2 regions of the Micromonospora marincola genome follow, and region 2 is predicted to be linked to the other one. Evidence: predicted binding sites of a transcription regulator. Region 2 holds the regulator's gene; the other holds the start of a gene.

Region 1 (7,323 bases), on a different contig from region 2:
CGTAGCTGCGGGCCGCCACGAACTCGCCGGCCGGACGGTGTGCCCCGGCGACCGCCCGGGCCCGGCGACGGTCCGCGCCCCGGAAGCGCAACGCCAGGCTCAGGTGCGGAACCCACCGGCCCGGCAGGTGCCACGGGTGCGCGCCGGTCGCCTCGGCCAGCACGTCCCAGACCGCGCCGTGCAGCGCGACAAGCTGCGGCGTCGGGTGGACCAACCAGACAAGCGGGGCGCTGCCGTCGAGGACCGCCAGCCGGTCCAGCCGCACGGGCAGCGGCAGCGCGGCGTCGCAGAGATCGGCCAGGCGCTGCTCGGCGCCGGGCGGGAACACGTCGACCGAGGCCAGCGTCAGGTGCGGCCGGTTCGTCGGGTGCGTGTTGCGGGCCATGCTGGGCAGGCCGGCGGCGGCGAGCCGGCTCCAGGCCGCCCGCACGGTCGCGTCCAGCTCCGGCGAGCAGAGCAGTTCCACCGTCCGCACCAGATCAGGCTAGACCCCGGCGACGCGCCACGACGTCCCGTGGGCCGGGTCCGCCGAGCCGCCCACGGGGGCCGGCCCGGGTGGCGTGGCGAACGTTTGCGCCGGTCGCCGCGACCCGCGTCGGGCGGTGATGAAAAGCTTGTCACATGAGCGCCGCACCGACCCCGACCGACCCCGCCACCCCCGCCGACGCCGAGGACGCCACCGCCTTCGCGGATCTCGGGCTGCGCACCGAGCTGCTGGGGGCGCTGGCCGCCCTGGGCTACGAGGAGCCGACCCCGATCCAGCGCGAGGCCATCCCGCCGCTGCTGGCCGGTCAGGACCTGCTGGGCCAGGCGGCGACCGGCACCGGCAAGACCGCCGCGTTCGCCCTGCCGCTGTTGCAGCGGATGCCGACCACGCGGCCGGACGGCGACCCGGTGTCGCTGGTGCTGGTGCCGACGCGGGAGTTGGCCGTGCAGGTCTCCGAGGCGTTCCACCGCTACGGCAAGGACCTGGGCGCCCGGGTGCTGCCGATCTACGGCGGGCAGCCGATCGGCCGCCAGCTGCGCGCCCTCGACCACGGCGTGGACGTGGTGGTGGCCACTCCCGGCCGGGCGCTCGACCACATCGCCCGGGGCACGCTGCGGTTGTCCTCGCTGACGACGGTGGTGCTGGACGAGGCGGACGAGATGCTCGACATGGGCTTCGCCGAGGACATCGAGGCGATCCTGGAGCACGCCCCCGCCGGCCGGCAGACGGTGCTCTTCTCGGCCACCATGCCGGCGCGGATCGACGGGCTGGCCCGCCAGCACCTGACCGATCCGGTCCGCATCCGGATCGAGCGCGAGCGACAGGTGGCCGGCGCGGCGCCCCGGGTGCGGCAGAGCGCCTACCTGGTGGCCCGGGCGCACAAGCCGGCCGCGCTGGGCCGGGTGCTGGACGTCGAGTCCCCCACCGCGGCGATCGTGTTCTGCCGCAGCCGCGAGGAGGTGGACCGGCTCACCGAGACGATGAACGGCCGCGGCTACCGGGCCGAGGCGCTGCACGGCGGGATGAGCCAGGAGCAGCGGGACCGGGTGATGGGCCGGCTGCGCTCCGGCACCGCCGACCTGCTCGTCGCCACCGACGTGGCGGCCCGGGGGCTGGACGTCGAGCAGCTCACCCACGTGGTGAACTACGACGTCCCGTCCGCGCCGGAGTCGTACGTGCACCGGATCGGCCGGGTGGGCCGGGCCGGCCGGGAGGGCGTGGCGATCACCCTCGCCGAGCCGCGCGAGCACCGGATGCTGAAGACGATCGAGCGCGTGACCGGCCAGCGGATCGTGGTCGAGAAGATCCCGACGGTCGCCGACCTGCGGACCCGGCGGTTCGAGCTGACCCAGGCCGCGGTGCGCGAGTCGGTGCTCGAAGACGACCTGGAGCCGTTCCGGGCGGTCGTCGAGTCGCTCACCGACGAGTTCGACCTGATGGAGGTCGCGCTCGCCGCGGTACGGCTGGCGCACGAGGCCACCCTGCCCGGCACGGCCGACGAGGAGGAGATCCCGCAGGTCGCCGTCCGCCCGGCCCGCGACGGGCGGACCGGGCCCGAGAGCCGGGACCGGCGCGGCAGCGTACGCTCCCGCGCCGCCGGCACCACGCAGGTCTTCATCGGACTGGGCCGGCGGGCCGGGGTACGGCCGCAGGACCTGGTCGGCGCGATCACCGGCGAGACCCGGGCCAGCGGGCGGGACATCGGCTCGATCGAGATCGCGGACCGGTTCTCGCTTGTCGAGGTGCCCCAGGCGCTGGCCGACGAGGTGATCCAGGGGCTGCGCGGGAGCACCATCAAGGGCCGTAAGGCGACCGTCCGGCGCGACCGCGACGGCACCGACCGCCACTGATGGTGTTAAGCGGGGCCCCCGCTTATGCAGAATGCGTTAAGCGGGGGCCCCTCCTTGCACCTCAGACGGTGGCGAGGGTCTGCGCGTCCACCTCGGCGGGGCGCAGCGCCAGAGCGAGCACGTCCGCGACGTCGGCGAGGGTGTGCACGGTAAGCGCCGCGCGGACCTCGGCCGGCAGGTCGTCCAGGTCCGGCTCGTTGCGCTTCGGGATGATCACCTCGGTCAGGCCGGCCCGGTGCGCGGCGAGCAGCTTCTGCTTCACGCCACCGATCGGCAGCACCCGGCCGGAGAGGGTCACCTCGCCGGTCATCCCGAACTCGGGCCGGACCGGCCGACCGGTGACCAGGGACGCCAGCGCGGTCACCATGGTGATGCCGGCGCTCGGGCCGTCCTTGGGCACCGCGCCCGCCGGCACGTGCAGGTGGATCCGCCGCCCGGCGAGGGCGTTCGGGTCCAGCCCGTACCGCCGCCCGTTGGAGCGCAGGTACGACCACGCGATGTGCGCCGACTCCTTCATCACGTCGCCGAGCTGGCCGGTCAGGGTCAGCCCCGGCTCGCCCTCCATGCCGGTGGCCTCGATGAACAGCACGTCGCCGCCGGCCCCGGTGACGGCCAGGCCGGTGGCCACGCCGGGCACCGCCGTCCGCTCGGCCGACTCCGGGGTGAACTTCGGCCGGCCCAGGTAGCGGGCCAGGTTGCCGGCGTCCACGCGGACCGGCGCCGGGTCGGTGGCAAGCGCGACGGCCACCTTGCGCAGGATCTTCGCCAGCGCCCGTTCGAGCTGCCGGACCCCGGCCTCCCGGGTGTACTCGCCGGCGATCAGCGCCAGCGCCTCGTCGGCGACTGTCACCTCCTCGGCGGTCAGCCCGGCCCGTTCCCGCTGCCGGGGCAGCAGGTGGTCCCGGGCGATGGCCACCTTCTCGTCCTCGGTGTAGCCGTCCAGGGTGACCAGCTCCATCCGGTCCAGCAACGGGCCGGGCACGGTCTCCACCACGTTTGCGGTGGCCAGGAACAGCACGTCGGACAGGTCGAGGTCGACCTCGAGGTAGTGGTCGCGGAAGGTGTGGTTCTGCGCCGGGTCGAGCACCTCCAGCAGGGCCGCCGCCGGATCGCCGGCGTAACCGACGGCCAGCTTGTCGACCTCGTCGAGGAGCACGACCGGGTTCATCGAGCCGGCCTCGCGCAGGGCCCGCACGATCCGGCCGGGCAGCGCGCCGACGTAGGTGCGCCGGTGGCCACGGATCTCCGCCTCGTCGCGTACCCCGCCGAGGGAGACCCGGACGAAGTTGCGCCCGAGCGCCCGGGCGACCGACTCGCCGAGGCTGGTCTTGCCGACGCCGGGCGGGCCGGCCAGGGCGAGCACCGCGCCGGAGCCGCGCCCGCCGACCACACCCAGGTTGCGCTCCGCGCGGCGGTTGCGCACCGCGAGGTACTCCAGGATGCGGTCCTTCACGTCGGCCAGGCCGGCGTGGTCGGCGTCGAGCACCGCCCGCGCCGCGGCCAGGTCGGTGTTGTCGTCGGTACGCGTGCTCCACGGCATTTCGAGCACCGTGTCGAGCCAGGTGCGGATCCAGCCCGCCTCGGGTGAGGCGTCGCTGGCCCGCTCCAGCTTGCCGACCTCGCGCAGGGCCGCGTCGCGGACGTTGTCCGGCAGGTCGGCGGACTCGACCCGGGCCCGGTAGTCGGCGGAGCCGTCCGGCTCGTCCTCGCCGAGTTCCTTGCGGATCGCGGCGAGCTGCTGCCGGAGCAGGAACTCCCGCTGGGACTTCTCCAGCCCCTCCCGGACGTCGGTGTTGATCTGCTCGGTGACCTCCTGCTCGGCCAGGTGTTCCTTCACCCAGCCGACAAGCAGTTCCAGCCGGGCGGTGACGTCCGGCGCGGCGAGCAGTTCGGTCTTCTGCGCCAGGCTGAGCCAGGGCGCGTAGCCGGCCGAGTCGGCCAGCTCGGAGAGGTCGGTCATCCGTTCCATGGCGTCGATGACCTGCCAGGCCCCGCGCTGCTGGAGCACCGAGGTCGTCAGCGCCCGATACTCGCGGGCGAGTTCCCGGGCCCGGCCGGCCGGGGCGGGCTCGTCGAGGGCGGTCGCCTCGACCCAGAGGGCGGCGCCGGGGCCGGGCACGCCGGAGCCGATCCGGGCGCGGGCGAGACCGCGGACCACTGCCGCCGGCTCACCGCTTGGCAGCCGGCCCACCTTCTCGATGGTGGCGACCACGCCCACCGACCCGTACTCGCCGTCGATGCGGGGCACGGCCAGCAGTTCCTTGTCGCCTGTCGCGCGGGCCGCGTCGACCGCGGCCTGGGTGGTGGGGTCGAGGGTCACCGGGATGACCATCCCGGGCAGCAGGACGGCGTCGGTCAGGGGAAGTACCGGAAGAGTTGCCATCGAACACCTGCCATCACGTTGGTTGAGCGTGTCTGACTCAAGTAACAAACCGTGCCCCTTGTTCCGGAGTGTGACCCACGCCACGGGTCCGCGCCCGGCCATTTGCCGGACCACCGATTTCGCGACCCGCCGAATGGAAAGGGGCGGGTATTGTTGCGGAATTACCGCCAGGTAGGTCAAACTCTTAGCCACACCCCGCCCGACACAGGGAGTAATGGCGATGGCAAGGAAAGTAATCACCGTTCTGACCGACGACCTCGACGGCGGAAAGGCCGATCGGACCGTCGAGTTCAGCCTGGACGGCGTGGCATACACGATCGACGTCTCCGACGAGAACGCGGGCGTCCTGCGCAAGGCGCTCGACCCGTACATCAGCGCTGGCCGGCGTATCGGCCGTGGTCCGGCCGACGCCGGCCGCGCGCCGCGCCGCGCCACCCGGCCGAGCACCTCGGGAATGGATCGCGAGCAGAACCGCGCCATCCGGGAATGGGCCGCCAAGAACGGCCACGAGATTTCCGAGCGGGGGCGCATCCCGGTCTCGGTGGTGGAGGCGTACAAGAACCGCTGAGCCTCCCGGTTCACCGTCGGGCACCCCGGGGTCACGCTGAGAAATCAGCGTGGCCCCGGATTGCTTTTGCCGGTCGCCAATTTTCATCCGGCAGGATCACCACGGCATGAAACTTCTTCTCCGGCCGACCCGCGCCGAGCCGGGACCGGGGCGAGGTCGCACGCGAAGCGGCCGGAGCCGCCCGGGGATGTCCCGGGCGGCTCCGGCCGTCGGTGTTCGAACTCAGTTGACCTGGATGCGCACCACGTCGATGGCGGGGGTCTGGTTGGCCCGCTCCATCATCGGGATGCGGTGCGAGCCGTCACCGGCCCAGACCGAGCACTGGGCCAGGCCCGAGTCCGGCAGGCCGGGGATCTGGATCAGCACGTCGTCCGGCTGGTTGCCACCCTTGCCGTCCTCGGTGGCGACGAAGAAGGCGGGCACGTCCTGCGGGTTCGGGGGCTGCCGGGTGCTGCCGAGCATCCGGCACGCGGTGTGGAAGTGGCCGCGCACCAGGCCCTGGTCGTTGAGCAGCGAGCTCTCCAGGTAGTAGCCACCCTGACCGGCGGCGAGGAAGCGGTCCCGCACCAGGTTCTTGGTGGTGACCCGGAGCGTGAACGGCTGGTTGCGCTGCACCTGGTTCGGGAACTGGGTGATCAGCAGCGACGGGTTGCTCGCCGCGGCACCGACCTCGCCGAAGGCGGTGCTCACGCACCGGTTGCCGTTCTGGAAGCCGTCGTGGCCCTGAAGCTTGCTGTTGGCGCAGTCCTTCGCCAGCACCTCGAGGCCGTTGTTCCCGCCGTTATTGCCACCGTTGTTGCCACCGTTGTTGCCGCCGTTGTTGCCACCGTTCTGGCCGCCGTTGTTGTTGCCGCCGTTCTGGCCGCCGTTGTTCCCACCGTTGTTGCCGCCGCCGTTCTGGCCGCCGTTCGGCGCGTTGTCGGTGAGGGCGCACGGAGCGAGCTTGTCCAGGCCCTGCGGACGCTGGCCGCCACGCCCGATCGCCGTGGCGATCCGGTTGAGCGTCGCGGTCCGCTTGTCGGCGAGCGGACGGAGAATGGCGTTGTTGATGAAGTCGCCGCCGTTACGTCCCTCGGCCGCGAGCCGCCGGTTCGCCTCGGCGATCTGGGTGTCCAGCAGGGCCAGGTTGCGGTCCACCTCGGCGCGCGCCCGGGCGGGCACCTGCGGCAGCTTGCTCTTGACGTCCGGGCAGGCCACGGTCGGGTTGCCCGCGCCGGCGCCGCCCGCCTTGGTCTGCTGGCACTCGGCCGACGACATCTGGCCGTCACCCCAGTGGTTGCGGACCCAGCGGCCGTTCTGCCAGGTCCGGGTGGTGCTGCCCTGACCACCCGGAGCGGTCGCCCCCGGGCTCGAGGCCACGCAGGACGCCGAGGCGACACGGGTGGTCCTCCGCTGGTCCTGGGCGGACGAGATCTGGGTGACGGCGACGATGCCGCCGAAGACCGCGAGCGTGCCGACCACGGCCAGCATCCGCTTGCTCCGCGCGTTACCGGATGACCGGCGCGCCCGTGTGGACCTGCGCATCGAATTGCTCTCCTTCTCGATCCGGTAGCTGACTCGTGATCCCGGCGGAAACTCGGGGTGGGACCACTGCGACGTTGCGGTCGCGCGTCAATGGCCGACGATGCCCTTCCGCACCGTCTCCGCGCCGTCGGTGGCGCGGCGGGGGATCTGCGTCCATTCCCGCTTAGGTACGGAGTGCCGTCGGCGAAGGTTCAACCGGAGATCGGAAAAAAATTGCGTGACCGGACGGTGACCGGATCGGCGGATCAGTCGGCGCAGAGATGGTCGAAGGCGAAGCCGCCGTCGAGGGAATCGCGCCTGTCGGCGAGCCGCCGCACCCGTTCGCGGAGGTCGTCGCGGTCCACCAGGGACGCCGCGGCGGGGTCCGGGGCGCGGAGCCGCTCCCCCAGCGCCATCGCGGCCAGGTCCTCGGCGAGCCGGCCCGGTTCCACCCCGCAGCCGAAGCCCCGGGACGTCAACCGCACCCGCTCCAGCAGGCAGCGCCCGGGCCGCGCCTCGACCCAGCTCCAGC
Region 2 (7,323 bases):
GCGCTCGGCGAACTGCGCAGCGCTCTCGGCGGGCAGGACATCGACAAGATCAAGGCCGCGCACGAGAAGCTGGCGCAGGTGTCCCAGCAGGCCGGTTCGCTGCTCTACGCCCAGCAGCAGGAGGGCGAGCCGGGTGCTCCCGGTGCGGCCGGACCGGGCGCGGGTGCGACCGGTGGGCCGCAGGCCGGCGGCGCCGACGACGTGGTCGACGCGGAGATCGTGGACGAGGACAAGAAGTGACGGTGGTCCCCGGACACGACTCGCACCGCACAGGGATGAGGTAACCGCATGACGGACAAGCCACGAGCGGCCGACCCGGGTTCCACCGGGTCGGCGCCGGGTGGCTCCGCGGGCGCCGGCAAGCATGCCAGTGACGAGCCGCGGGTCGTCATCCGCGACAAGCGCAAGCTCGGCAAGGTGACCGACGAGCCGGCGGACGCCGCCGCTGCGGCCGACGCCGCCGCCGACGCGCCCGCCGAGGGCCTGGTCGAAGAGGCCGAGGTCGTGGTCGACGAGATCGGCGGTGAGGACGAGGTCCCCGGGCCGCCCGTGGTCGACTCGCCGGCCGAGCCGAACGAGGAGACCAGCGGCGTGAAGGCGGAGCCGCTCGGCGCCGAACTGGAGTCGCTCCGCTCCGACCTGGAGGAACGCACCCGCGACCTCCAGCGGGTCTCGGCGGAGTACGCAAACTACCGCAAGCGGGTCGAACGGGACCGCAACCTGGTCCAGGAGCAGGCGACCGGCGGGGTGCTCACCGCACTACTGCCGATCCTCGACGACCTGGACCGGGCCCGCGAGCACGGCGACCTGGTGGGCCCGTTCGGCAGCGTGGCCGAGCAACTCACCGCCGCGCTGGGCAAGTTCGGCCTGACCGCGTTCGGCGAGCAGGGCGACCCGTTCGACCCGACCCGGCACGAGGCGGTGGCGCACCAGACGTCCACCGACGTGACCGAGCCGACCTGCGTGCAGGTCATGCGCCGGGGCTACCAGCTCGGCGAGCGGCTGCTGCGGCCGGCCATGGTCGCGGTCGCGGAACCGGAGTAGTGCCGACCCGTGACGTCCCGCCCGCCCCCACCGGGCGGGCGGGACGACCGGGATTCGACCCGTGGAAGGGGGTGGACCGGTGAGTTCCAAGGACTGGATCGAGAAGGACTACTACGCCGCGTTGGGCGTGGACAAGTCCGCCTCCTCGGACGAGATCAAGAAGTCGTACCGAAAATTGGCCCGGGAGTCGCACCCGGACCACAACCCCGGTGACGTCAAGGCCGAGGAGCGGTTCAAGACCGTCTCCGAGGCGTACGCGGTGCTCGGCGACGAGAAGAAGCGACGCGAGTACGACGAGATGCGGTCGCTCTTCGGGTCGGGCGCCTTCCGGCGCGGCGCCCGGGGCGCCGGCCAACCGGGCGGCGCGCCGTTCGACGTCTCAGACCTGTTCGGTGGTGGCGGCCCCGGCGCCGGTGACACCCGGTTCGGCGGAGGCGGCTTCACCGACCTGTTCAGCACGATCTTCTCCGGCGGCGGCGCGGGCGGCGCGACCCGTGCCCGCGGCCCGTCCCGGGGCCGGGACGTCGAGACCGAGGTGGGGCTCGACTTCGGCGACGCGGTCCGTGGCGTCACGCTGCCGCTGACACTGCGCGCCCCAGGCGTCTGCGACACCTGCCACGGCAACGGCGCGAAGCCGGGCACGCAGCCGGTGGCCTGCCCGGTCTGCCACGGCGCCGGGGTGACCACCCGCAACCAGGGGTCGTTCAGCTTCTCCGAGCCGTGCCGCAACTGTCAGGGCGTCGGCACGGTCGTGGAGGAGAAGTGCCCGGAGTGCCAGGGCACCGGCGGCGTCACCAAGACCCGCACGCTCAACGTCCGCTTCCCGGCCGGGGTGGCCGACGGGCAACGGATCCGGCTGGCCGGCCGTGGCGAGCCCGGCGAGCGGGGTGGCCCGGCGGGCGATCTGTTCGTGCAGGTGAAAGTCCGCCCGGACGAGCTGTTCGGGCGCACCGGGGACGATCTCACCCTGAGCGTCCCGATCACGTACGCCGAGGCCGTGCTCGGCACCGACCTGCGGGTCCCGACGCTTGACGGCGCGGTGACCCTGCGGGTGCCGCCGGGTACTCCGGCCGGGCGGGTGCTGCGGGCTCGCGGCAAGGGCGTCGTACGCAAGGACGGCCGCGCCGGTGACCTGCTGGTCACGCTCGACGTGGTGATCCCGGCGACGGTCTCGGACGAGGCGCGGGCGGCGCTGGAGACCTTCGCGGAGCAGACCCCGCCCGCCGCGCGGGAACATCTCGAAGCGCGGGTACGTCGATTCAGTTGACGGCGGCAGCGGAGGTGAGCGGGCATGTCGGAGGAGTACGTCGGTTCGGGTGACCCGGCCTATGAGGCCAAGATCTTGATGATCTCGGTGGCCGCGCGGATGGCGGGCATGCACCCTCAGACACTGCGCCAGTACGACCGGCTGGGCCTGGTGCAGGCCGGCCGGGCCACCGGTGGTGGTCGCCGGTACAGCGTCCGGGACGTGGTGCTGCTCCGCGAGGTGCAGCGGCTCAGTCAGGACGACGGGATCAACCTGGCCGGGGTCAAGCGGATCATCGGGCTGGAGCGGCTGCTTGAGGAGGCGCACCAGCGGGTGGCCCGGCTGGAGGCGGAGCTGGACGCCGCGTACCGGCGGATCGCCGAGCTGGAGTCGCTCGGTGGCTTCGCCCGCGGGGATCTGGTGCCCACCAACCGCACCTCCACCGCGCTCGTCGTTTGGCGCCCCCGCCGCACGCCCGACCGCTGACGAGCGCCGTTCGCCGCTCGCCGTTCGCCGCTCGCCGCTCGCCCTCGTGCTCGTGCTCGTCCGGAGGCCGGCACGCCCCGCTGTTCCCGGGGCCGTGCCGGCCTTCGGCCGCTTCCGCCCCTGCCCGCTGCCCGCTGCTGCCTCCGTGGCTGCAGAGCTGGTCGGTGGAACGCCACGGGTGTTTCCGGGCCGCTGAGAGACCCGTGGCGTTCCAGCCGTGCCGGTCGGCGCGGAGGTTGCGGAAAGTGGGGTGCGACGGGGTGAGTTCCACTAGGCTTCTGCTCAGGGACAAAAGCCATGAAACGGAATCCGGGCTGGCGGGGGGAGCCATGGCGGAACCGGCGAAGAAGGTGGCGGAGCGCGCGGAGGAACGCCTGGAGAAGGTGGCCGAGAACGTCCGGGAGCGGTTCGACCGGGTCACCGAGGGCCGCTTCAGCGACAAGGTCAAGGAAGGGCGTTTCGCCGACCAGACCGACCACGGCGTGGACCGCGCCAGGGACGACGAACGGCGCAGGAAGCAGGGCGGATCGACCTGACTGATCCGCCGCCGAACGGGCCGGGACCCACGGGGGGCCCCGGCCCGCACGCCTCACGCCTCCCGCCCCCCGCCCTCAACGCAGTGATCATGAGGTTGACGGCGGTGTCGATCTCCATCGACGCCGCCAACTCCATGATCACCCCCTCTCACACTTACCGGGGGTGGTGGGTCAGAGGCGGCGGTTCTCGCGGACCAGGCCGCCCTCGCACCAGTCCCGGTAGACGAAGAGATCCGGGCGGGCGAGCAGCACCCGGCTGTTGTGCGCCCAGTTGCGCATCAGGTCGTCGCCGGACCGCTCGGACTGCTCGACCAGCTTCCGGAAGCGGCGCTTCGGGTGGGCGCGGAAGTTCGTCCGGATGCCGTCGGCGGCGTAGATGTAGAGGCAGTGGAGCGCGAACCGGCGGGCCGGACAGTTCTGGTCCATGGCCAACTCGAACAGCGTCTGCACCAGGTGGTCACCGGCGACCAGCAGGTCCCAGTCCGGCGGCATCGAGGTCAGCGGCACGGAGTCCGGCTGGTAGGCCCAGGCCCGCAGCTCGGCGGACGAGGGGTCGACGGGGTTGGCGAAGCCGTGAAACGTCTCTTCCCGCACGCTCACCGGCCGACCTTCCGCATTCCCCGGCGGGTGCGCCGCTGGCCACCCGCAGATCCTGGCTGCTGGGGCGACACGTTAACGCGGTTCGGTGGAGCAGTGGTAGACCTTCCCGGAATCAATTTGACAACCTTCGCCGGGCCGGACCGCCGGACCGGACCGGCTGAGTCGCCGATCCGGCCGGGCCGAGGTCAGTCGCTCACCCGTACCGCGGCGGCGGCCCGGGTGGCGGCGGCGCGCTGGCGCAGCCACTGCTTGAACCACGGCGTGTCCGGCAACCGGGCGAGCAGCGGACCCGTCACCACCGTGATCAACACGTACGCGGTGGCGAGCGCCGCCAGCTTCGGCTCCACCGGATAGACGGCGGAGACGGCAAGCCCGGCGATGACGATGGAGAACTCACCGCGCGGGGTGAGCGCGAGGCCGGCCCGCCAGCGTCCGGGCTCGGCGATTCCGGCCCGGCGGGCGGCCAGGTAGCCGGTGGCCACCTTCGTCGCCATGGTCGTCACGGCCAGCAGCAGCGCGGGCAGCAGCACCGGCGGCATGTCGAGCGGGTTGGTGACCAGCCCGAAGAACACGAAGAAGACCGCGGCGAAGAGGTCCCGCAGCGGCGAGAGCAACTGGGTGGCGTGGTGCGCGACCGGCCCGGACAGCGCGATGCCGACCAGGAACGCGCCGACCGCGGCGGAGACCTGGAGCTTCGCCGCGAGACCGGCGACCAGCAGGGTCAGGCCGAGCACTCCGAGCAGGAGCGCCTCCGGATCCTTGGCGGAGAGGGCGGTGGAGATCAGGTGCCCGTACCGGATCGCCACGGCCAGCACGACGACCACGGTGAGCACCGCGACGGCGAGCGCGAAGCCGCCCTTGGCCAGGCCGACCCCGGCGAGCAGCGCGGTGACGAGTGGCAGGTAGAGGGCCATCGCCAGGTCCTCGATCACGAGGACGGAGAGGATCACCGGCGTCTCCCGGTTACCGACCCGGCCCAGGTCGCCGAGGACCTTGGCGATCACCCCGGAGGACGACACCCAGGTGACGCCGGCGAGCACCACGGCGGCGACCCAGCCCCAGCCCAGCAGCAGCGCGAAGGCGAAGCCGGGCAGCGCGTTGAAGACCGCGTCGATCACGCCGGCCGGCGCCGCCGAGCGGAGGTTGCCCACCAGTTCGTTGGCGCTGTATTCCAGACCGAGCATGACCAGCAGCAGGATGACGCCGATCTCCGCGCCGACGGCGAAGAACTCCTCGCTGGCGTTGAGTGGCAGCAGGCCACCGTGCCCGAAGGCGAGGCCGGCGAGCAGGTACAACGGGATGGGCGAGACGCCGACGCGACGGCTCAGCCGGCCGAGCAGGCCGAGCAGGAGCAGCAGCGCCCCGACCTCGATGAGCAGGATGGTGGTTTCGTGCATACGCGTCAGCCGTCCGGATCGGTCTCGGCGAGGATCGCGGTGACGCCGTCGAGACCCTGACGGGTACCGACCACGACGACCACATCGCCGGATTCGAACCGGAAGGTGGGGTCGGGCGAGACGTTCACCTCGCCCTGACGCAGCACGGCCACGATTGACGCGCTGGTCCGGGTGCGGGCCTTCGTGTCGCCGAGCCGCCGGCCGACGTACTTCGAGCCGGCCGGGATCACGATCTGCTCGGTCAGCAGCCCGGCGGCCTGCTCGCGCAGCCCGGAGAGCTGACCCAGCATCAGCGACGCGCCGAGGATGTCGGCAAGCGCCTCCGCCTCGTCGTCGGTCAGCGGTATGTCGTGCTGACAGGAGTCGGGATCGTCCGGGTCGTAGAGGACCAGGTCGCGGCGGCCATTGCGGTGGGAGACCACGCCGAGCCGGCGGCCGGACTCCGTCATGAGGTCATGACGTACGCCGATTCCCGGTAAGGCGGTCTGTTCGACACGTACTCGCACGCCGGTGAGGCTACCTCTGCCAGGCACGTGGTGGTTCGTGGGCCGAGTCACTGCCCGACCCCGGCACCCCTTTCGCTACTTCGGCTCGGCAACGAACACGCCGACCCCTTCGAGCGTCTCGGTCAGCCCGGTCGCGCGCAGGATCATCATTGCCTTGCCGACCACCGTGTCGGAGACGCCGTACTCCTTGCACAGTTTGGCGCGGCTCGGCAGCTTGGTGCCGGGCGGCCACTCTCCCGAATCGATCTTGCTTTTCAGCTCGTCTGCGAGCACCTGATATTGCTGCTTGGGCATACACACTCCCCGGATGGCACGCCCATTCGATCACGCATCGACCTCCAACCTCAAGCAATTGTGGGTTGGTGGTTGACCTACAACTGGTACCGATTGTAGGTTGCTGGTGAACGCTCTCGGATGGCACCTGGAGCGCTTCTCCCGGGTCGGGGCGGGCACCCCCGTGGTCCGTCCCGACCCCCGTTTCGGCGAGAGGGGATCAACGTGATTCGCAACCTGGGCAGTCGTCGATGACCGGGCGGTATGTGATCCACCTGCCGGTGCGGGCGGCCGATCTGGCCCGGGCTAAGATGCTCGGTCGCACGGCCGGCCGGTCGCTCGGGTTCCTCGCCGTGGTCGAGTTGGGCGGGATCACCGTCTCGACCGAGGACGACCAGTGCGTACGCCACTGGGTGTTCTGTGACCGCAAGCTCGACGGCGGCCGACGTTGCGTGCTGCGCGCCGACCACGTGACCCCCTGCGCCGCGCGCCTCCCCGGGCGCCGCACTCTCTGACGACTGGGTGCACTTGTTGTCGCCCCAGCGACAACAAATGCACCCAAACACCAGGTCCGCTCAGCGGAGCCGCGCGAAGAACTGCCGGATGTCACCGACCAGCACGTCGGTCGCCTCGTGCGCGGCGTAGTGCCCGCCGACGCTCCCGCGCTGCTCGGGCCCGGTCTCGAAGGCGTGCCAACTGACGATGCTGGCGTGGTCCCGGTCGGCGAACCGGCGGATCGACTGGAAGTCACCGGGGAACATCGCCAGCCCGGTCGGCCCGGTCGGCTGCTCGGTGGCGTGCGCGTCCTCCCAGTAGAACCGCATCGCCGAGGCGGCCGTGCCGGTGAACCAGTAGATCGCGACGTTGGCCAGGACGAAGTCCGGGTCGAGGCTCTCGTCGAGGAGTTGCCCGTTCCAGGCGAGCAGGCCGACCGGCGAGTCGGCAAGCGCGAACGCCAGGGTCTGCGGCTGCTGGCTCTGCACCTGGTTGAAGGAGAACTTGTTCTCGTAGAACCACTGGAGGTGCCGCAACGCGGCCTGGTCGGCCTCGGTCAGCCCGTCGAACTCCGCCGGGTCGCCGGACGGGAACGAGAAGAGCTGGGTGACGTGGACGCCGAGCACGTGATCCGGGTCGAGCCGGCCCAGCTCGGGCGCGACCATCGAGCCGGCGTCGTTGCCGACCGCGCCGTACCTGTCGTAACCGAGACGGGCCATCAGCTCGGCCCAGGCCCGGGC

Evidence for each region. The regulator HspR, encoded in region 2, represses chaperone genes until heat shock. The targets are predictions, from matches to a motif close to TTGAGTNNNNNNNACTCAA.
Region 1: lon (endopeptidase La) is a predicted target of HspR. The motif match lies at 4,743-4,761, and genes of this name have one in related genera.

What each region holds. Positions count from the first base shown of each region.
Region 1 is NZ_JAXCFT010000003.1:452,386-459,708, forward strand. Features, by position in the region: gene SM450_RS10475 (2'-5' RNA ligase family protein) at 1-475, opposite strand, end outside; gene SM450_RS10480 (DEAD/DEAH box helicase) at 622-2,337, shown strand; gene lon (endopeptidase La) at 2,399-4,720, opposite strand; gene SM450_RS10490 (histone-like nucleoid-structuring protein Lsr2) at 4,941-5,288, shown strand; gene SM450_RS10495 (hypothetical protein) at 5,511-6,812, opposite strand; gene SM450_RS10500 (DUF2726 domain-containing protein) at 7,058-7,323, opposite strand, start outside.
Region 2 is NZ_JAXCFT010000002.1:533,070-540,392, reverse strand. Features, by position in the region: gene dnaK (molecular chaperone DnaK) at 1-240, shown strand, start outside; gene grpE (nucleotide exchange factor GrpE) at 289-1,044, shown strand; gene dnaJ (molecular chaperone DnaJ) at 1,124-2,311, shown strand; gene SM450_RS07065 (heat shock protein transcriptional repressor HspR) at 2,336-2,776, shown strand; gene SM450_RS07060 (hypothetical protein) at 3,106-3,312, shown strand; gene SM450_RS07055 (hypothetical protein) at 3,484-3,912, opposite strand; gene SM450_RS07050 (cation:proton antiporter) at 4,098-5,309, opposite strand; gene SM450_RS07045 (cation:proton antiporter regulatory subunit) at 5,315-5,815, opposite strand; gene SM450_RS07040 (winged helix-turn-helix domain-containing protein) at 5,891-6,109, opposite strand; gene SM450_RS07035 (hypothetical protein) at 6,340-6,603, shown strand; gene SM450_RS07030 (epoxide hydrolase family protein) at 6,664-7,323, opposite strand, start outside.